Regions from separate parts of the Planococcus donghaensis genome, predicted to be linked through region 2. Evidence: a T-box and tRNA genes for the amino acid it is inferred to sense, from the RefSeq annotation. Region 2 holds a T-box; the other holds one or more tRNA genes.
The links. A T-box is a leader RNA that pairs with one kind of tRNA and senses whether it is charged. The one in region 2 lies ahead of ileS (isoleucine--tRNA ligase), so its partner is inferred to be a tRNA-Ile.
Positions count from the first base shown of each region.

Region 1 (9,476 bases), 1.0 Mb from region 2:
CTTCAAACTGGTCTGCCGCAAATTGCTGGGTCGATGAAGACGATTCTGAATTCACCTGATTACCTCCGTTTTAAGACAATAGTCTAGTTTATTCCACTCACTGTTTCACTTTTTAATCTCTACCCTCTATCATACTCTTTTCTACTAAAATCAGCACATCATTTGCTGTATTCTAAACTATTTTAAAGTACAATGAAGAGTGGATAGAATTAAAGGAGAGATTAAGATGACACATTCCCTACAAGCAGACAGCGGATGGCGCGTATGGTGGCAATTGACACGCCCTCATACACTGACCGCTTCCTTCGCTCCCGTATTTCTCGGAACGATGATTGCTTTACATTATTCCCCGATCGACTGGATTTTATTCCTAGCAATGTTATTTGCCAGTTTACTAATCCAAGGAGCAACCAATATGTTCAATGAATATTACGATTTTGCGAGAGGTCTAGATAATGAGAATTCCGTTGGTATTGGCGGTGCTATTGTTCGTAATGGAGTGAAACCCAAAACCGTTCTAGTTTTAGCCTTAGTGTTTTACGGTATCGCTGCAGTTATCGGCATCTATATTTGTTCACAAACTAGTTGGTGGCTTTTAGTTGTAGGCGCAGTTTCTATGGCAATCGGCTACTTTTATACAGGCGGTCCATACCCAATCGCCTATACGCCATTCGGTGAACTTTTCTCAGGCGTAGTTATGGGCTATTTAATTGTTATTATTGCCTTTTATATCCAAACAGACATGATAACCACAGAAGCTTCTCTACTTGCTGTACCAAGTACTTTATTAGTAGCAGCTATAATGCTAGCTAACAACATTCGTGATATCGTTGGCGATGAAGAAAGTGGTCGCAAGACACTCGCGATTTTAGTTAAAAGACCGGCAGCTGTTAATATTCTTATGGCTTTCTTTATCCTAGCTTACGCATGGATCGTCGTTCTAGTTATTTCAGGAACATTAACACCATGGACGTTCCTCGTATTTCTAAGCGTTATTAAACCAATTAGAGTGGTTCAAATATTTAAACACCACACGGCACCGCTAAAAGTAATGCCAGCTATGAAAGATACAGGAAAAACAAACACACTTTTCGCCTTATTGCTTGGTATCGGTTTACTAATAGAATATTTATTATGATGTTAATAAAAAAGGGATTTCAGCTGAAATCCCTTTTTTATATCCAAATTTAGTTTTGTAGAACTTTTGAGTATGCGTTATAGTTGAGAAATAATTCAAAATACTGATCGGGAGGACATTGGGTGAAACCTATAATTATTGGAAGCATTGCTGCTTTTTTCTTTGCATTTACTTTTGTTTTAAATGCCACAATGGAAGCTAGTGGTGGAAGTTGGATTTGGAGCGCTTCTCTTCGTTACCTTTTTATGATTCCTTTTTTGCTATTAATCGTTTTATCTAGAAGAAACTTAAAACCACTATTACAAGAAATGAACAGAAACAAAAAAGCTTGGTTTATTTGGAGCTTTATCGGATTTGGCTTATTCTATACGCCTCTCTGCTTTGCAGCTGCTTATTCTCCTGGTTGGTTAATCGCAGGTACTTGGCAAATTACCATCATTGCAGGAACTCTTCTCGCTCCTCTATTTCTTATTACTGTACATACTAAAGAAGGGACATTTCAGTTAAAAGGAAAAATCCCGATGAAAGGGTTAATGATTTCTTTCATCATATTGGCGGGAGTCAGTCTCATGCAATTAGAACATGTTGCAATTGTTTCCCCTGCTACACTCTGGTTTGGTTTTATTCCTGTTCTTCTTGCTGCATTTGCTTATCCACTTGGCAATAGAAAAATGATGGAGATATGCGACGGTAGATTAGACGCATATCAAAGAGTTCTCGGAATGACCTTAGCCAGTCTGCCTTTTTGGTTACTATTATCGTTGTTTGGGTTATTCACGGTTGGTGGGCCATCTGCTTCACAAAGCTTCCAAACTTTAATTGTTGCCATCAGTTCTGGTGTCATTGCCACAGTGTTATTCTTTAAAGCTACAGATCTTGTTAGAGGAAACATGCAAATGTTAGGAGTGGTTGAAGCAACTCAATCAATGGAAGTTTTATTCGCTTTGGCTGGAGAAATTCTCTTCTTATCAATAGCACTACCTTCAGGATTATCATTAATAGGAATTCTTATTGTTATGGGCGGCATGATTCTTCATAGCCAGAATTCCAGTAAAACGAAAAAAAGAGTCATGCAATTAAATGCATGACTCTTTTTTATGATGACCCCTACGGGATTCGAACCCGTGTTACCGCCGTGAAAGGGCGGTGTCTTAACCGCTTGACCAAGGGGCCAAATACTGGCGGAGAAGGAGGGATTTGAACCCTCGCGCCGGTTGCCCGACCTACACCCTTAGCAGGGGCGCCTCTTCAGCCACTTGAGTACTTCCCCAGTATGGCTCCGAAGGTAGGACTCGAACCTACGACCATCGCATTAACAGTGCGGTGCTCTACCACTGAGCTACTTCGGAATGGTGGGCCTAAATGGACTCGAACCATCGACCTCACGCTTATCAGGCGTGCGCTCTAACCAGCTGAGCTATAGGCCCATATGTAATAGTATGGAGCGGGTGAAGGGAATCGAACCCTCATCATCAGCTTGGAAGGCTGAGGTTTTACCACTAAACTACACCCGCATAAATGGTGGGTCAGGACGGAATCGAACCGCCGACACTTAGAGCTTCAATCTAATGCTCTACCGACTGAGCTACTGACCCACAACATTGAATAAAAATGGCGGTCCCGACCGGGATCGAACCGGCGATCTCCTGCGTGACAGGCAGGCATGTTAACCGCTACACCACGGGACCATTTGGTTGCGGGGGCAGGATTTGAACCTGCGACCTTTGGGTTATGAGCCCAACGAGCTACCGAACTGCTCCACCCCGCGACAATATTATAGGTACTAATTTGAATCGATTTCTTTTAAAAATAATTGTCCACACATTTAGAAAAAATGGAGGAGGAAGAGGGATTCGAACCCCCGCGGGATTTGACTCCCCTGTCGGTTTTCAAGACCGATCCCTTCAGCCAAACTTGGGTATTCCTCCGTGATAAAATACAAATGGTGGACCTTGCAGGACTCGAACCTGCGACCGGACGGTTATGAGCCGTCTGCTCTAACCAACTGAGCTAAAGGTCCTAAAAAAGTGGCGGCAGAGGGGATCGAACCCCCGACCTTACGGGTATGAACCGTACGCTCTAGCCAGCTGAGCTACGCCGCCAGGATCTTTAATAATATAGTTGGTGGAGCCTAGCGGGATCGAACCGCTGACCTCCTGCGTGCAAGGCAGGCGCTCTCCCAGCTGAGCTAAGGCCCCATTGTTTGGTCGGGAAGACAGGATTCGAACCTGCGACCCCTTGGTCCCAAACCAAGTGCTCTACCAAGCTGAGCTACTTCCCGAACTTAGATGCTGAGTTTGTAAAAAATATGGCGCGCCCGAGAGGACTCGAACCTCTAACCGCTTGATTCGTAGTCAAGTACTCTATCCAATTGAGCTACGGGCGCTTTATGCTATTGTTGTAAATGGTGCCGAGGACCGGAATCGAACCGGTACGGTAGTCACCTACCGCAGGATTTTAAGTCCTGTGCGTCTGCCAGTTCCGCCACCCCGGCTAGGGGTCGAGATTCTGTAAAACAATTATGGAGCGGAAGACGAGGTTCGAACTCGCGACCTCCACCTTGGCAAGGTGGCGTTCTACCACTGAACTACTTCCGCAAAAATGGTGCGGGTGAAGGGAGTCGAACCCCCACGCCCGAAGGCGCTAGATCCTAAGTCTAGTGCGTCTGCCAGTTCCGCCACACCCGCGTGGCAATATCAATATTAAAATGGTGAGCCATGAAGGATTCGAACCTTCGACCCTCTGATTAAAAGTCAGATGCTCTACCAGCTGAGCTAATGGCTCGAGAAAGTGGTGCCGGAGAAAGGAGTCGAACCCTCGACCTACTGATTACAAGTCAGTTGCTCTACCAACTGAGCTACTCCGGCGAAAAAATGGTGGAGGATGACGGGATCGAACCGCCGACCCTCTGCTTGTAAGGCAGATGCTCTCCCAGCTGAGCTAATCCTCCGATATGTATTGCCCAGCGACGTCCTACTCTCACAGGGGGAAACCCCCAACTACCATCGGCGCAAAAGAGCTTAACTGCCGTGTTCGGGATGGGAACGGGTGTGGCCTCTTTGCCATCATCACTGGACTATTTGGTTTTGAAAGACAAGATTTATTATACCAGTATACCACTGGTTTTTTCAAGCTTTTTTTCAAAAAACTTTTTTCTTATTCTTTCAAAACTGGATAAACGACATTGGAACAGGCAAGTCTTCGTGTACATGGTTTTGGTTAAGTCCTCGATCGATTAGTATTCGTCAGCTGCACATGTCGCCACGCTTCCACCTCGAACCTATCTACCTCATCGTCTTTGAGGGATCTTACTTGCTTGCGCAATGGGAAATCTCATCTTGAGGGGGGCTTCGTGCTTAGATGCTTTCAGCACTTATCCCGGCCACACATAGCTACCCAGCGATGCCCTTGGCAGAACAACTGGTACACCAGCGGTGTGTCCATCCCGGTCCTCTCGTACTAAGGACAGCTCCTCTCAAATTTCCTGCGCCCGCGACGGATAGGGACCGAACTGTCTCACGACGTTCTGAACCCAGCTCGCGTACCGCTTTAATGGGCGAACAGCCCAACCCTTGGGACCGACTACAGCCCCAGGATGCGATGAGCCGACATCGAGGTGCCAAACCTCCCCGTCGATGTGGACTCTTGGGGGAGATAAGCCTGTTATCCCCGGGGTAGCTTTTATCCGTTGAGCGATGGCCCTTCCATGCGGAACCACCGGATCACTAAGCCCGTCTTTCGACCCTGCTCGACATGTACGTCTCGCAGTCAAGCTCCCTTCTGCCTTTACACTCTGCGAATGATTTCCAACCATTCTGAGGGAACCTTTGGGCGCCTCCGTTACTCTTTAGGAGGCGACCGCCCCAGTCAAACTGCCCGCCTGACACTGTCTCCCAAGCCGATCAGGCTTGTGGGTTAGAATTTCAATACAACCAGGGTAGTATCCCACCGACGCCTCCTCCGAAGCTGGCGCTCCGGGCTCTAAGGCTCCTACCTATCCTGTACAAGTTGCACCAAAATTCAATATCAGGCTACAGTAAAGCTCCACGGGGTCTTTCCGTCCTGTCGCGGGTAACCTGCATCTTCACAGGTACTATAATTTCACCGAGTCTCTCGTTGAGACAGTGCCCAGATCGTTACGCCTTTCGTGCGGGTCGGAACTTACCCGACAAGGAATTTCGCTACCTTAGGACCGTTATAGTTACGGCCGCCGTTTACTGGGGCTTCAATTCGCACCTTCGCTTGCGCTAAGCACTCCTCTTAACCTTCCAGCACCGGGCAGGCGTCAGCCCCTATACGTCACCTTACGGTTTTGCAGAGACCTGTGTTTTTGCTAAACAGTCGCCTGGGCCTATTCACTGCGGCTCTCTCGGGCTATACACCCTACCAGAGCACCCCTTCTCCCGAAGTTACGGGGTCATTTTGCCGAGTTCCTTAACGAGAGTTCACTCGCTCACCTTAGAATTCTCTTCTCGCCTACCTGTGTCGGTTTGCGGTACGGGCACCTCCCGCCTCGCTAGAGGCTTTTCTTGGCAGTGTGAAATCAGGGACTCTGAGACTCAGTCTCTTGCCATCACAGCTCAACGTATCAGGAATGGGATTTGCCTCATTCCACGCCTCACTGCTTGGACGTGCACAACCAACGGCACGCTCACCTTATCCTTCTGCGTCCCCCCATTGCTCAAACGGCGGGGAGGTGGTACAGGAATATCAACCTGTTGTCCATCGTCTACGCCTATCGGCCTCGACTTAGGTCCCGACTAACCCTGAGCGGACGAGCCTTCCTCAGGAAACCTTAGGCATTCGGTGGACGGGATTCTCACCCGTCTTTCGTTACTCATACCGGCATTCTCACTTCTAAGCGCTCCACCAGTCCTTCCGGTCTGACTTCAACGCCCTTAGAACGCTCTCCTACCACGGATCTCTTACGAGATCCATCCACAGCTTCGGTAATCCGTTTAGCCCCGGTACATTTTCGGCGCAGTGTCACTCGACCAGTGAGCTATTACGCACTCTTTAAATGATGGCTGCTTCTAAGCCAACATCCTGGTTGTCTAAGCAACGCCACATCCTTTTCCACTTAACGGATATTTGGGGACCTTAGCTGGTGGTCTGGGCTGTTTCCCTCTTGACTACGGATCTTATCACTCGCAGTCTGACTCCCAAGCATAAATCACTGGCATTCGGAGTTTGTCTGAATTCGGTAACCCGGGATGGGCCCCTAGTCCAAACAGTGCTCTACCTCCAGGATTCTCTATCTTGAGGCTAGCCCTAAAGCTATTTCGGAGAGAACCAGCTATCTCCAGGTTCGATTGGAATTTCTCCGCTACCCACACCTCATCCCCGCACTTTTCAACGTGCGTGGGTTCGGGCCTCCAGTAAGTGTTACCTTACCTTCACCCTGGACATGGGTAGATCACCTGGTTTCGGGTCTACAACTGCATACTCTGTCGCCCTATTCAGACTCGCTTTCGCTGCGGCTCCGCCTTCTCAGCTTAACCTTGCATGCAATCGTAACTCGCCGGTTCATTCTACAAAAGGCACGCCATCACCCATTAACGGGCTTTGACTACTTGTAGGCACACGGTTTCAGGATCTATTTCACTCCCCTTCCGGGGTGCTTTTCACCTTTCCCTCACGGTACTGGTTCACTATCGGTCACTAGGAAGTATTTAGCCTTGGGAGATGGTCCTCCCAGATTCCGACGGAATTTCACGTGTTCCGCCGTACTCAGGATCCACTCTGGAGGGGCAAGGTTTTCGGCTACGGGGCTGTTACCCACTGCGGCGGACCGTTCCAGGTCGCTTCGCCTAATCCTACCTTTTGTAACTCCGTATAGAGTGTCCTACAACCCCAAGAGGCAAGCCTCTTGGTTTGGGCTGATCCCGTTTCGCTCGCCGCTACTCAGGGAATCGCATTTGCTTTCTCTTCCTCCAGGTACTTAGATGTTTCAGTTCCCTGGGTCTGCCTTCTCATGTGCTATAGATTCACACATGGATACTACTCGATTAAAAGTAGTGGGTTCCCCCATTCGGAAATCTCCGGATCACAGCTCACTTACAGCTCCCCGAAGCATATCGGTGTTAGTGCCGTCCTTCTTCGGCTCCTAGTGCCAAGGCATCCACCGTGCGCCCTTTCTAACTTAACCAATGGTTAATTAAAAAGTTGTGACTAAAAGTCACGCGTACTTGAATTTCTTGCATTATGTTTCAATGTCGTTTTATCCAGTTTTCAAAGAACAAGTTGTTGAAAGTCACAAAAAAAGGCGTTGCCGCCTGAAGGTGAACCTTCAAAACTGAACGCAAAACGTCAACCCCGGAGCGCTAGGCGCCCGGTTCCGAATTTATCCTTAGAAAGGAGGTGATCCAGCCGCACCTTCCGATACGGCTACCTTGTTACGACTTCACCCCAATCATCTGTCCCACCTTCGGCGGCTGGCTCCACAAGGGTTACCTCACCGACTTCGGGTGTTACAAACTCTCGTGGTGTGACGGGCGGTGTGTACAAGGCCCGGGAACGTATTCACCGTGGCATGCTGATCCACGATTACTAGCGATTCCGGCTTCATGCAGGCGAGTTGCAGCCTACAATCCGAACTGAGAACGGTTTTATGGGATTGGCTCCCCCTCGCGGGTTGGCAACCCTTTGTACCGTCCATTGTAGCACGTGTGTAGCCCAGGTCATAAGGGGCATGATGATTTGACGTCATCCCCACCTTCCTCCGGTTTGTCACCGGCAGTCACCTTAGAGTGCCCAACTAAATGCTGGCAACTAAGATCAAGGGTTGCGCTCGTTGCGGGACTTAACCCAACATCTCACGACACGAGCTGACGACAACCATGCACCACCTGTCACCACTGTCCCCGAAGGGAAAAGCGTATCTCTACACCGGGCAGTGGGATGTCAAGACCTGGTAAGGTTCTTCGCGTTGCTTCGAATTAAACCACATGCTCCACCGCTTGTGCGGGCCCCCGTCAATTCCTTTGAGTTTCAGCCTTGCGGCCGTACTCCCCAGGCGGAGTGCTTAATGCGTTAGCTGCAGCACTAAGGGGCGGAAACCCCCTAACACTTAGCACTCATCGTTTACGGCGTGGACTACCAGGGTATCTAATCCTGTTTGCTCCCCACGCTTTCGCGCCTCAGCGTCAGTTACAGACCAGAAAGTCGCCTTCGCCACTGGTGTTCCTCCACATCTCTACGCATTTCACCGCTACACATGGAATTCCACTTTCCTCTTCTGCACTCAAGTCCTCCAGTTTCCAATGACCCTCCACGGTTGAGCCGTGGGCTTTCACATCAGACTTAAAGGACCGCCTGCGCGCGCTTTACGCCCAATAATTCCGGACAACGCTTGCCACCTACGTATTACCGCGGCTGCTGGCACGTAGTTAGCCGTGGCTTTCTGGTGAGGTACCGTCAAGGTACCAGTAGTTAATTGGTACTTATTCTTCCCTCACAACAGAGTTTTACGATCCGAAAACCTTCGTCACTCACGCGGCGTTGCTCCGTCAGACTTTCGTCCATTGCGGAAGATTCCCTACTGCTGCCTCCCGTAGGAGTCTGGGCCGTGTCTCAGTCCCAGTGTGGCCGATCACCCTCTCAGGTCGGCTACGCATCGTCGCCTTGGTAGGCCATTACCCCACCAACTAGCTAATGCGCCGCGGGCCCATCCTGCAGTGACAGCCGAAACCGTCTTTCCGTGCAGCCTCAGGAGAGGCCGCAAACTATTCGGTATTAGCACCGGTTTCCCGGAGTTATCCCGATCTGCAGGGCAGGTTGCCCACGTGTTACTCACCCGTCCGCCGCTAAACCAGAAGGAGCAAGCTCCTCTGGTTCCGCTCGACTTGCATGTATTAGGCACGCCGCCAGCGTTCGTCCTGAGCCAGGATCAAACTCTCCATTATAGAGTAGTGTTGATTGCTCAATACTGCTGGCGTATCGCCGTCCGAAGACGCACGATTCGCTTTGATCTGCATAATGCTGATCAGTAAGTTTTGCGCGGGCCGTTTTGCGCGGCCGTTGCTGTTTGTTGACGTTTTGCTGTTCAGTTTTCAAGGTTCAGTTTGTTTCATTTTGTTTGCCGCGCTCATTGGCGACTTTATTAATATATCTTGTTTCATTCTCGATGTCAATACTATTTCAAAATATTTTTTCGAGTTGTCGTAAGGACATATATAAATATAAACCGCCACGCGCCAAAAATCAAGCGTTTATTTTAAAAAAGTACTTTTTAATTTTCCTGTAGTCTGTAACAAACAACATAATCCCCGCTAACACTACACTTCCGCCTACAATTTGAGAAACCGTTAAATATTCTCCAAGGATAAAATAAGCAAGT
Region 1 is NZ_CP016543.2:1,140,497-1,149,972, reverse strand. Features, by position in the region: gene BCM40_RS05775 (isochorismate synthase) at 1-55, opposite strand, end outside; gene BCM40_RS05770 (1,4-dihydroxy-2-naphthoate polyprenyltransferase) at 227-1,138, shown strand; gene BCM40_RS05765 (DMT family transporter) at 1,261-2,226, shown strand; tRNA gene BCM40_RS05760 (tRNA-Glu) at 2,240-2,311, opposite strand; tRNA gene BCM40_RS05755 (tRNA-Ser) at 2,318-2,408, opposite strand; tRNA gene BCM40_RS05750 (tRNA-Asn) at 2,413-2,487, opposite strand; tRNA gene BCM40_RS05745 (tRNA-Ile) at 2,489-2,565, opposite strand; tRNA gene BCM40_RS05740 (tRNA-Gly) at 2,579-2,652, opposite strand; tRNA gene BCM40_RS05735 (tRNA-Phe) at 2,658-2,733, opposite strand; tRNA gene BCM40_RS05730 (tRNA-Asp) at 2,751-2,826, opposite strand; tRNA gene BCM40_RS05725 (tRNA-Met) at 2,830-2,906, opposite strand; tRNA gene BCM40_RS05720 (tRNA-Ser) at 2,974-3,066, opposite strand; tRNA gene BCM40_RS05715 (tRNA-Ile) at 3,082-3,158, opposite strand; tRNA gene BCM40_RS05710 (tRNA-Met) at 3,167-3,240, opposite strand; tRNA gene BCM40_RS05705 (tRNA-Ala) at 3,261-3,336, opposite strand; tRNA gene BCM40_RS05700 (tRNA-Pro) at 3,343-3,419, opposite strand; tRNA gene BCM40_RS05695 (tRNA-Arg) at 3,448-3,524, opposite strand; tRNA gene BCM40_RS05690 (tRNA-Leu) at 3,544-3,632, opposite strand; tRNA gene BCM40_RS05685 (tRNA-Gly) at 3,661-3,735, opposite strand; tRNA gene BCM40_RS05680 (tRNA-Leu) at 3,741-3,825, opposite strand; tRNA gene BCM40_RS05675 (tRNA-Lys) at 3,847-3,922, opposite strand; tRNA gene BCM40_RS05670 (tRNA-Thr) at 3,930-4,005, opposite strand; tRNA gene BCM40_RS05665 (tRNA-Val) at 4,013-4,088, opposite strand; rRNA gene rrf (5S ribosomal RNA) at 4,099-4,214, opposite strand; rRNA gene BCM40_RS05655 (23S ribosomal RNA) at 4,354-7,286, opposite strand; rRNA gene BCM40_RS05650 (16S ribosomal RNA) at 7,492-9,042, opposite strand; gene BCM40_RS05645 (DMT family transporter) at 9,341-9,476, opposite strand, start outside.
Region 1: it has a tRNA-Ile gene. The T-box ahead of ileS (isoleucine--tRNA ligase) is inferred to sense a tRNA for this amino acid. The anticodon was not compared.

Region 2 (9,476 bases):
TGCCATTTGTTTAAAAATTCGTGACCGCTCACACTCTACAAGACAATCTGCTATTTCCACCCCCCTGTTGATTGGAGCTGGGTGCATAATAATGGCACCGTCTTTCATTCGCTTTTCTCGCTCTACAGTCAATCCGTATTGCTCATGATAGTTTTCTTTTGAAAAAAGCGCTGATACTGCATGGCGTTCGTGTTGTACTCGGAGCATCATGACCACATCCGTTGTTTCAATAAAATCATCCAAGTGTTCTGAAGATTCATAGTCACCGCTCCATTCTTCTGGACAAATAAAGCTTACGTGAGCTCCTAATTGTTTAAGCGCTGCTGCATTTGATTTTGCCACACGGCTATGAGCGATATCTCCAACGATGGTGACATGCACGCCTTTGATTCGACCGAACTCTTGGTAGATGGTCATTAAGTCTAAAAGAGATTGCGTTGGATGCTGTCCCGAGCCATCTCCACCGTTAATGATTGCCACATTGCAACCTTCTAGTTGTTGGTAATACGCTTCTTCTTCGTGGCGGATAATGACAGCTCCTACCCCAATCGCTTCCATCGTTTTAACAGTATCGTAAAGCGTTTCACCTTTTAATATGCTAGAAAAGGCTGTTTCGAATGGCAGGACAGCGAGCCCCATATGATGCTCCGCCATTTCAAAACTCATTTTCGTTCTGGTGCTTGGTTCAAAAAACAAGTTGACGACTGTGCCATCAATTGGCGCTCTTTCGCCTCGCTGAAATTCTCCAGCGCGCTCAAGTAAACTCATAATCGTGTCATTTTCTAAGTTGTTCATTGATAGTAAGTTTGGCAAAATCCACTCATCCTCTCATTCTTCAGACAAAAAAACACCTTCCCAGGGGCAGGAAGGTGTGAGGAAAAAAGGGTAGAGTTTACCCATTCTTCGATCCTTTCCATGCCTCTCTGGACATTCATTAAAAGGTAATTATTCAGTTCCGTCGTCTAGTTCTTTTTTGTTCATTCCGGGTAGCACTAAGTTCAAGATAACGCCAACAATCGCAGCTAGTGCCATTCCTTCGATCGAGAACGACTCGCTAAATTCAAGCTTTGCTCCGCCAATCCCGATTACTAAAATAACTGATGAGATGACTAAGTTGCGGTTGTTACCAAAATCGATGTTGTTGTCTACTAGCATCCGCAATCCTGATGAAGCAATGATTCCGAACAGCAAGATGGAAATTCCGCCAAGAACAGCCGTGGGGATTGTTTCAATAACTGCCATCAATTTGCCAAAGAAAGAAAATGTGATGGCGAACACTGCCGCACCGAGAATGACATACACAGAAAACACTTTTGTTATGGCAAGCACTCCGATATTTTCACCATAAGTCGTTTTTGGTGGACCACCGACTAGTGAGGAGATGAAAGTTCCAAGTCCATCTCCTAAAATCGAGCGGTGCAAACCAGGATCTTTTATGTAATTTCTATCTACAATTTTTCCTAATACAAGCTGGTGTCCAATGTGTTCAGAAATAGTGACAATTGCAATTGGTACCATGACAAACAGCAAGGTTGGCGTTACTTGGAACGAATAATCCACTCCAGGGATCAAGAATTCTGGAACGGCGAACCAGCTTGCTTCGCCAATTGCTGTAAAATCGATAATTCCGATGGCTGCTGAGTAGCCATAGCCTACAATAATTCCGATCAAAATCGGCATTAATGAAATGATGTTTTTAAAGTAAATGTTACAAATGATTGCTGTAAGCAATGTGACAATCGCAGCTGAGAAATGCAATAAACTGTATTCCGAACCACCTTCTGCTGGAATGGTCATCGCCATATTTACCGCAGTGCCGGATAAAGCAAGTCCAATAACGATGATAACCGGTCCTACTACAATTGGTGGGAGTAGTTTCATCAACCAATGATACCCGGTTTTCCAAATAATCAAGGCGACTATGGCGTAAACGAGGGATACAAACATGGCCCCGATCATAGCTGATCCAATTCCACCTGTTTCTGTTGCAATCGTGATTGGCACGATAAAGGCGAATGATGAACCTAAGTAAGCTGGCACTTTAAATTGTGTTATTAGGATAAAAATGATTGTTGCGATTCCGCTTGTTAACAATGCGATGGCCGGGCTCAGTCCAACCAGTTGTGGTACTAATATCGTTGCGCCAAACATCGCGAACATATGTTGCAAACTTAGTGAGATCCATTGTCCTGCTTTTGGTTTATCTTGTACATCTAAAATTGCTTCACTCAATTTCCATTCTCCCCTGTCTCTATCTCTCTATTCGTGGATGGCGACTCGATCAACTTGATCGCTTTCAACCATTTTGACGATAATTCGTTCGTCACTTGAAGTCGGAATGTTTTTCCCAACAAAATCTGCTCGGATGGGCAATTCGCGATGACCTCTATCAATTAATACAGCTAGCTGAATTTGTGCTGGTCGTCCAAGGTCCATCACTGCGTCCATAGCTGCGCGAACTGTTCTTCCTGTATAAAGCACATCGTCTACAAGAATTACTTTTTTATCAAGGATGCTGTGTTCAATATCGACTTGTTGAACTAGCGGTTCTTGATTTTTTGTTTTAACACTCAAGTCGTCTCTGTAGAGCGTGATATCAAGCTCACCTTTTAAAATGGGACGCCCTTCGATTTTTTCTATTTTCTCTGCTAAACGCTTGGCGATAAAAGCTCCACGCGTTTTAATGCCAACTAGTATGCAATCATCTATGCCTTTATTGCGCTCTATAATTTCGTGTGCAATCCGTGTGATTGCTCTGCTAATCGCTTGTTCATCCAAAATGTCTGCTTTTTCGACCATAAGATCCGCTCCTTTTTTGCAAATAAAAAACCTCTTGCCCGAGGGACAAGAGGATAGATGCGCAGAAAAATTTAGCACAGAAGATAGACTTCCGGCTTGCGTAAATACCTTCTCAGCCTCTCTGGACTGTAATTAAAGGTGTTATTATTCGATTTGTTTTTTTAAGTATAAAGAAAGAGAAACGGGTTTGTCAATCCTTATCGCGAAGAGATTCGAGAAGTTCTGCAAATTCAGCTGGTGGCTCTGCAGAAAACTCCATGTATTCGTTCGTTCTTGGGTGATTAAAACCAATGACTTCAGCATGAAGGGCTTGACCGCCGATGTCCATTGTTTTTTTCGGTCCGTATTTCGGATCGCCCACAAGTGGAAAACCAATGTACTTCATGTGGACACGGATTTGATGCGTTCTTCCTGTTTCTAAACGGCACTCAACAAGTGTGAAATTACCGAAACGTTCAAGAACACGGAAATGTGTCACAGCATGCTTGCCTTTATCAACAATCGCCATATTTTGACGTTCTTTCGGATCACGTGCAATTGGTGCTTGGATAGTTCCTTTATCATGAGGAATATGACCATGAACCAAAGCAACATATTTACGTGTAACTGTCTTTTTCACCAATTGATCAACAAGTGATGCATGAGCAGCGTCATTTTTCGCTACCATTAACAAGCCTGAAGTATCTTTGTCAATGCGGTGAACAATTCCTGGACGTACAACGCCATTGATCCCTGAAAGATCTGTACAATGATGCATTAACCCATTTACCAATGTTCCTTTAGCATGACCTGGTGCTGGATGAACGACCATTCCTTTAGGTTTGTTTACGACTAAAACATCTTCATCTTCATAAACAATTTCCAAATTCAAATCTTCAGGAACTACATCTAACTCTTCCAACTCCGGTGGCGTGACAATGATAATATCTTGCAAACGTACTTTGTAATTCGGCTTTACAGTTTCTCCGTTAACTTTTACTGCGCCTTCTTTGACCCAATTGCTGATCTGTGAACGTGACCAGTCTCCATCTATTGATGACACAGCTTTATCTACTCGTTCGCCAGCCATTTCTTTTGTGATTTCAATCGTTAAATCTTCCATTAAGACACCTTTTTCTTTTGTTGTTTTTCGTCATAAATAATATAAATAACCATCAATACGACACCAATCGTCAACGCAGCATCTGCAACATTAAATATCGGAAAATCATAACCAATCACTGGAATGAGTACGTCAACAAAATCAACGACTTCCCCGCGAAACATCCGATCGATAAAATTACCAACTGCGCCTCCTAAGAGAACCATTAAGCTTAACTGAAATAAAGGTTGCCCTTTTGCGTGTTTATGAAAATAGTAAAGTATTCCGATGATAACCGCTACAGTAATTATAGCGAACAGCCACATCTGTCCTTCTAGCATACCCCAAGCAGCGCCACGATTCCGATGCGACAACCAACCAAGGTAAGGGTCAATGACCGAAATCCGTTCACCCAATTCCATATTTTTCAGTACTAGCCATTTTGTCCATTGATCTAATGCGATTATGAATAATGCAAGTCCATAATAAATAAACATCTGTATCCTCCGTCAATTCAGCAGTCAATCTATTTTAACACACTGACAGCAAAAAAAGTAAAGGGCCTGGAGCAGCCGAATTTCGGTTCTCCAAACCCTTTTTAAATTCATTGTTGATATTGATTAGGCAAACTGCGTTTCTACAACACTTGCACAGCGAGGGCACAAAGTTGGATGCTCTTCGCTTTGACCAATTTCTTCAGAAATTGTCCAGCAACGTTCACATTTTTCACCAGTTGCTTTTTCAACTGTTACTGAAACTTCATTTAGTTTTACAGCATGTTCTGGTGCTTGATCTTGTGTTCCACCGTATTCGTATTTTGAAACGATGAACAATTGAGCAAGATTTTCATCTGTAGAAGCTAATAATGTAGCTAGTTCTTCATCACCGAAGACCGTTACTTTCGCTTCTAGCGATTTACCGATAGTTTTAGCTGCACGTGCTTCTTCCAATGCTTTTAACACATCATCGCGAACATCCATAAATCGGCTCCACTTGTCGTTTAAGCCTTCAAACGCTGGGTTGGAAACAGCTTCTGGGAAATCAGTCAATTGAACACTTTCTTCTTCAACAAAGCTCAAGTAAGACCATAATTCATCCGCTGTATGAGGGATGATTGGTGCTGCTAACTTCAAGATTGCCATTAATGAATCAAACATTACAGTTTGCATCGCACGGCGATGTGGATGATCTGCACTTTCAATGTAAACAACGTCTTTTGCTACATCTAAATAGAATGAGCTTAAATCGTTAGCGCAATAATTATTTAACGCATGATAAATTGTTGAAAACTCATACGTTTCATAACCTTTACGCACAGTTTCTACCATTTTTTGTAACTTCATGGCCATGTATTGATCCATTTCACGCATGTCTTCAAATGCAACACGGTGTTCTTGTTCATTAAAATCAGCTAAGTTTCCGTGAAGGAATTTTAGCGTGTTACGGATTTTGCGGTAAACTTCAGATACTTGTTTAAAGTTTTCGTCAGATACACGAACATCCGCTGTATAGTCTACAGAAGCAACCCATAGACGAAGAATATCTGCGCCCATTTGGTTCATGACTTTTGAAGGGACAATGACGTTACCAAGCGATTTACTCATTTTGCGACCATTGCCATCAAGCGTAAAGCCGTGGCTCAAAATGCCTTTGTAAGGTGCATGTCCATTAATCGCAACACTTGTCGTTAAGGACGAGTTGAACCAGCCACGGTATTGGTCAGATCCTTCTAAGTAAAGATCTGCTGGATATTGAAGATCTTCTCGTTCAACAAGAACTCCTTGGTGAGATGATCCTGAGTCAAACCAAACATCCATAATATCCATTTCTTTCGTGAACACGCCGTTCGGGCTGCTTGGATGCGTAAATCCTGGCGGTAATAATTCATCTGTAGAACGCTCAAACCATACATTTGATCCATTTTCGCGGAACAATTTTGCGATATGCGCAATTGTTTCTTCAGTGATAACCGGATCACCATTTTCAGCATAAAACACTGGAATTGGAACGCCCCATACGCGTTGACGTGAAATATTCCAATCTCCACGATCACGTAACATATTAAACAAACGTGTTTCACCCCATGCAGGAGTAAATGATGTTTCTTTAATTGCGTTTAAGATTTGGTCACGGAATGCTTCGATTGATACAAACCATTGAGCTGTTGCACGGTAAATTACCGGCTTTTTCGTCCGCCAGTCATGTGGATACGAGTGTGTGATAAATGTAAGTTTTTCAAGCGCGCCTACTTTATCTAACGCTTCTGTTATCGATTTATTGGCTTTGTCATAAAACTCGCCCTCAAATCCAGGTGCTTCAGCAGTCATAACTCCGCGCTCGTCAACTGGACATAAAACGTCCAATCCGTATTTTTTACCGATTAAGAAGTCATCTTCACCATGACCAGGTGCTGTATGAACACAACCAGTACCTGAGTCAGTTGTTACATGTTCGCCAAGCATAACCAGAGAAGTACGGTCATATAACGGGTGCTTTGTTAGAATATTTTCTAGCTCTTCACCTTTGATGACACGAACCACTTCTGCATCTGTCCAACCGAGTTCTTCCGATACTTCTTTTAATAAATCTTGAGCCACAATGTATTGAGATCCATTGACAGAGACTTCTGCGTAATCCAATTTAGCGTGCACGGAAATTCCTAAGTTCGCTGGAATTGTCCAAGGTGTAGTCGTCCAGATAATGAAGTTTGTTCCTTCTGCTAATACGCCTTTACCGTCTGTTACAGGGAAAGAAACGTAAATAGAAGGAGATTTTTTATCGTGATACTCAATTTCTGCTTCAGCAAGTGATGATTCACTTGAAGGCGACCAGTAAACTGGTTTTAAACCTTTGTAAATATATCCTTTGTTGGCCATTTTACCAAACACTTCAATTTGACGTGCTTCATATGCTGGTTTTAATGTCACATAAGGATTTTCCCAATCGCCACGAACACCAATGCGCTTGAATTGAGAGCGTTGGTTGTCGATTTGTTGGAAAGCATATTCTTCACAAAGCTTGCGGAATTCCGCTAAAGACATTTCTTTGCGGTTTACACCTTTGTTTGTTAATGCTTGTTCAATCGGTAACCCGTGCGTGTCCCAACCTGGAACGTAAGGTGCATGGAAGCCCATCATCGAACGTGAACGAACGATCATATCTTTTAACACTTTGTTAAGCGCATGGCCCATGTGCAAATCACCATTCGCATACGGAGGTCCGTCATGAAGTACGAAAAATGGTCGACCCGCAGTACGATCTTGTACTTGTTTGTAAATATTCATATCTTCCCATTTTTGTTGCATTTCCGGTTCGCGATTCGGCAAATTGCCACGCATTGGAAAATCTGTTTTCGGCATTAATAACGTATCTTTGTATTCCATTTCTATTCCTCCTGTAGACATAATAAAAAGCCCCCCATCCCTGGTAAAGGGACGAGAAGCTTAAACTCGCGGTACCACCCTTGTTGCAGCTAGATAGCTGCCACTCGATCGCCGTAACGTGGCGTAGACGGAATTGGTTACTTATTATTCACCAATTCTGCTCAAGAGTGATTTTCATCTATGCGTACACATCAGGCTCTCACTGTCCCTGATTCGCTTTAGCGTTCTACACAAACTACTGTCTCTATCAGCGCGTTTTTTTGTATGTCGTAATTATAGATTTAGAAAGTCTCAGAGTCAAGAGTTCGTCTCTTCTTTGTCCTTTTCAATCTTCTCTAAATTTTGTGTGTCGATATCGTATTCCAATAAGGTTTCCCAATCATCTGTTTCGATTAAATCTAATTGTGCTTCTACAAGCATTTTGAAACGATTTTTGAAAATACGAGATTGTTTTTTCAGTTCTTCAATTTCTGTTGCAATGCGACGGGCTTTTGTCAACGATTCGTTGACAATGCGATCCGCATTTTTCTCAGCTTCTTTAATAATCAACTCTGCTTCTTTTTGTGAGTTGCGACGAACTTCTTCTGAAGCTTCTTGAGCCACAAAAATCGATTTTTGCAATGTTGATTCAATTGTATTAAAATGGCCCACTCGTTCGTCGGTTGTGCGTAACCGTTCTTCAAGAGCTGCCTTGTCTTTAAGTAAAATTTCGTAGTCTCTCATAATTTGTTCCAGGAATTCATTTACTTCATCTTCCTGATATCCACGGAATGCACGGCTGAATTCTTTGTTATGTATATCTAACGGGGATAATGGCATTGAGTAAACCTCTCCTTAACTTGTGATCTTATCTTTCTATTATACAGTTGATGACGTTAAATTTCAGTACTATTTCGTAATTTTTCAAAGCCGTCTAGTTTTTTGTTTCTAGACGGCCGATTTGCAAGCGAACTTTATCTTTTTTCGTGCGCCCTTCGATCATAATCAAGCGAACTCGGCCAAATCCTCTTGAAGAAATCATATCTGATTCATGCAGCTCAAACGAAGGCTGGTCTTGTAAAGTCCAGTTTACTTTTACTTTTCCGCCATGAATAAGCGCAGCAGCTTTTTGTCTTGATATGTTATAGACAGAACTCATAACCGTATCCAATCGCATCGAACTAACTGTATAAGATTCTTCTGTCCATTCTTCACTAGTCTCAATCATTTCTATCGGGTCAGTAACTTCATTCAATTGAACTTTCACTTTTGCAGCACTTACAAAATTACTTTGTAAATAAGGACTGATTTCATTCATTACAGCAAGTTGAACACGATCATTATCAATGCGAATATCACCAAATTTGCTTCGGTCAAGCCCAAGGGACATTATTGACCCCAATATATCAGGATGACGCAAATTCACAAATTTCGACGGGTATTTTAGTTCAAAAACCGTAATATTAAAGTCTTCTTGTTGAGGCTCAAAATAAGAGGGATACAACAAAACACGTTGTCTTTCTGCATCTTTAAAAATACCCGAGGTCATCATTTGGACATCGGTCGACCCCATCACTGCTTCTACGATAAATCGCTGCCGCGGATCCAAAAAGTCTGTTAACTTTGGTGAATAGCGATCTTCAACTTCACGTAACCAGCCTGAAACTTGCTCGATAAATTGCTGTTCTTCTTTTCTGAAATGCTGAAATATCTCTTCCATGTTAATGCTCCTTCAGATCAATTTTTCAAGAAAAAAACCTCACGTGATGTGAGGTTTTAGATTAAACAAAGAAATTATATAAGACAATAATCCCTTGGCTTGCTAAGTTCAAAGTGAAAATTGCAACAATCGGTGAAATATCTATCATGCCGATTGGCGGAATAAAGCGTCTGAAAATGTCCAAATAAGGATCAGTGATTTTTGAAATCATTTGTCCAAAACTAGATTCTTTAATGCTCGGTACCCAGCTCATGAATACACTAACAATGAGAATATAGAAGTAGATGTTAATTGCTGAAAGTATCAAATTTAATATAACTGACATACTGTTTTATGGCACCCCTCTTATTGTTGCTCGTCGTAATAATAATCTGAAATGGCGCCATCCACTTCTACAGTGTCTGGTACGCATAAGAAAATATCCGTTCCAATGCGTTGAATGTCTCCACCAAGAGCGTAAACTGTTCCGCTTAAAAAGTCGATGATCCGCAGACCTTGATCTTTTTCAATACGT
Region 2 is NZ_CP016543.2:2,142,108-2,151,583, forward strand. Features, by position in the region: gene BCM40_RS10760 (aspartate carbamoyltransferase catalytic subunit) at 1-813, opposite strand, end outside; gene BCM40_RS10765 (solute carrier family 23 protein) at 946-2,232, opposite strand; gene pyrR (bifunctional pyr operon transcriptional regulator/uracil phosphoribosyltransferase PyrR) at 2,260-2,799, opposite strand; gene BCM40_RS10775 (RluA family pseudouridine synthase) at 2,990-3,901, opposite strand; gene lspA (signal peptidase II) at 3,901-4,377, opposite strand; gene ileS (isoleucine--tRNA ligase) at 4,501-7,263, opposite strand; T-box leader at 7,308-7,523, opposite strand; gene BCM40_RS10790 (DivIVA domain-containing protein) at 7,561-8,082, opposite strand; gene BCM40_RS10795 (YlmH family RNA-binding protein) at 8,177-8,962, opposite strand; gene BCM40_RS10800 (YggT family protein) at 9,024-9,287, opposite strand; gene BCM40_RS10805 (cell division protein SepF) at 9,308-9,476, opposite strand, start outside.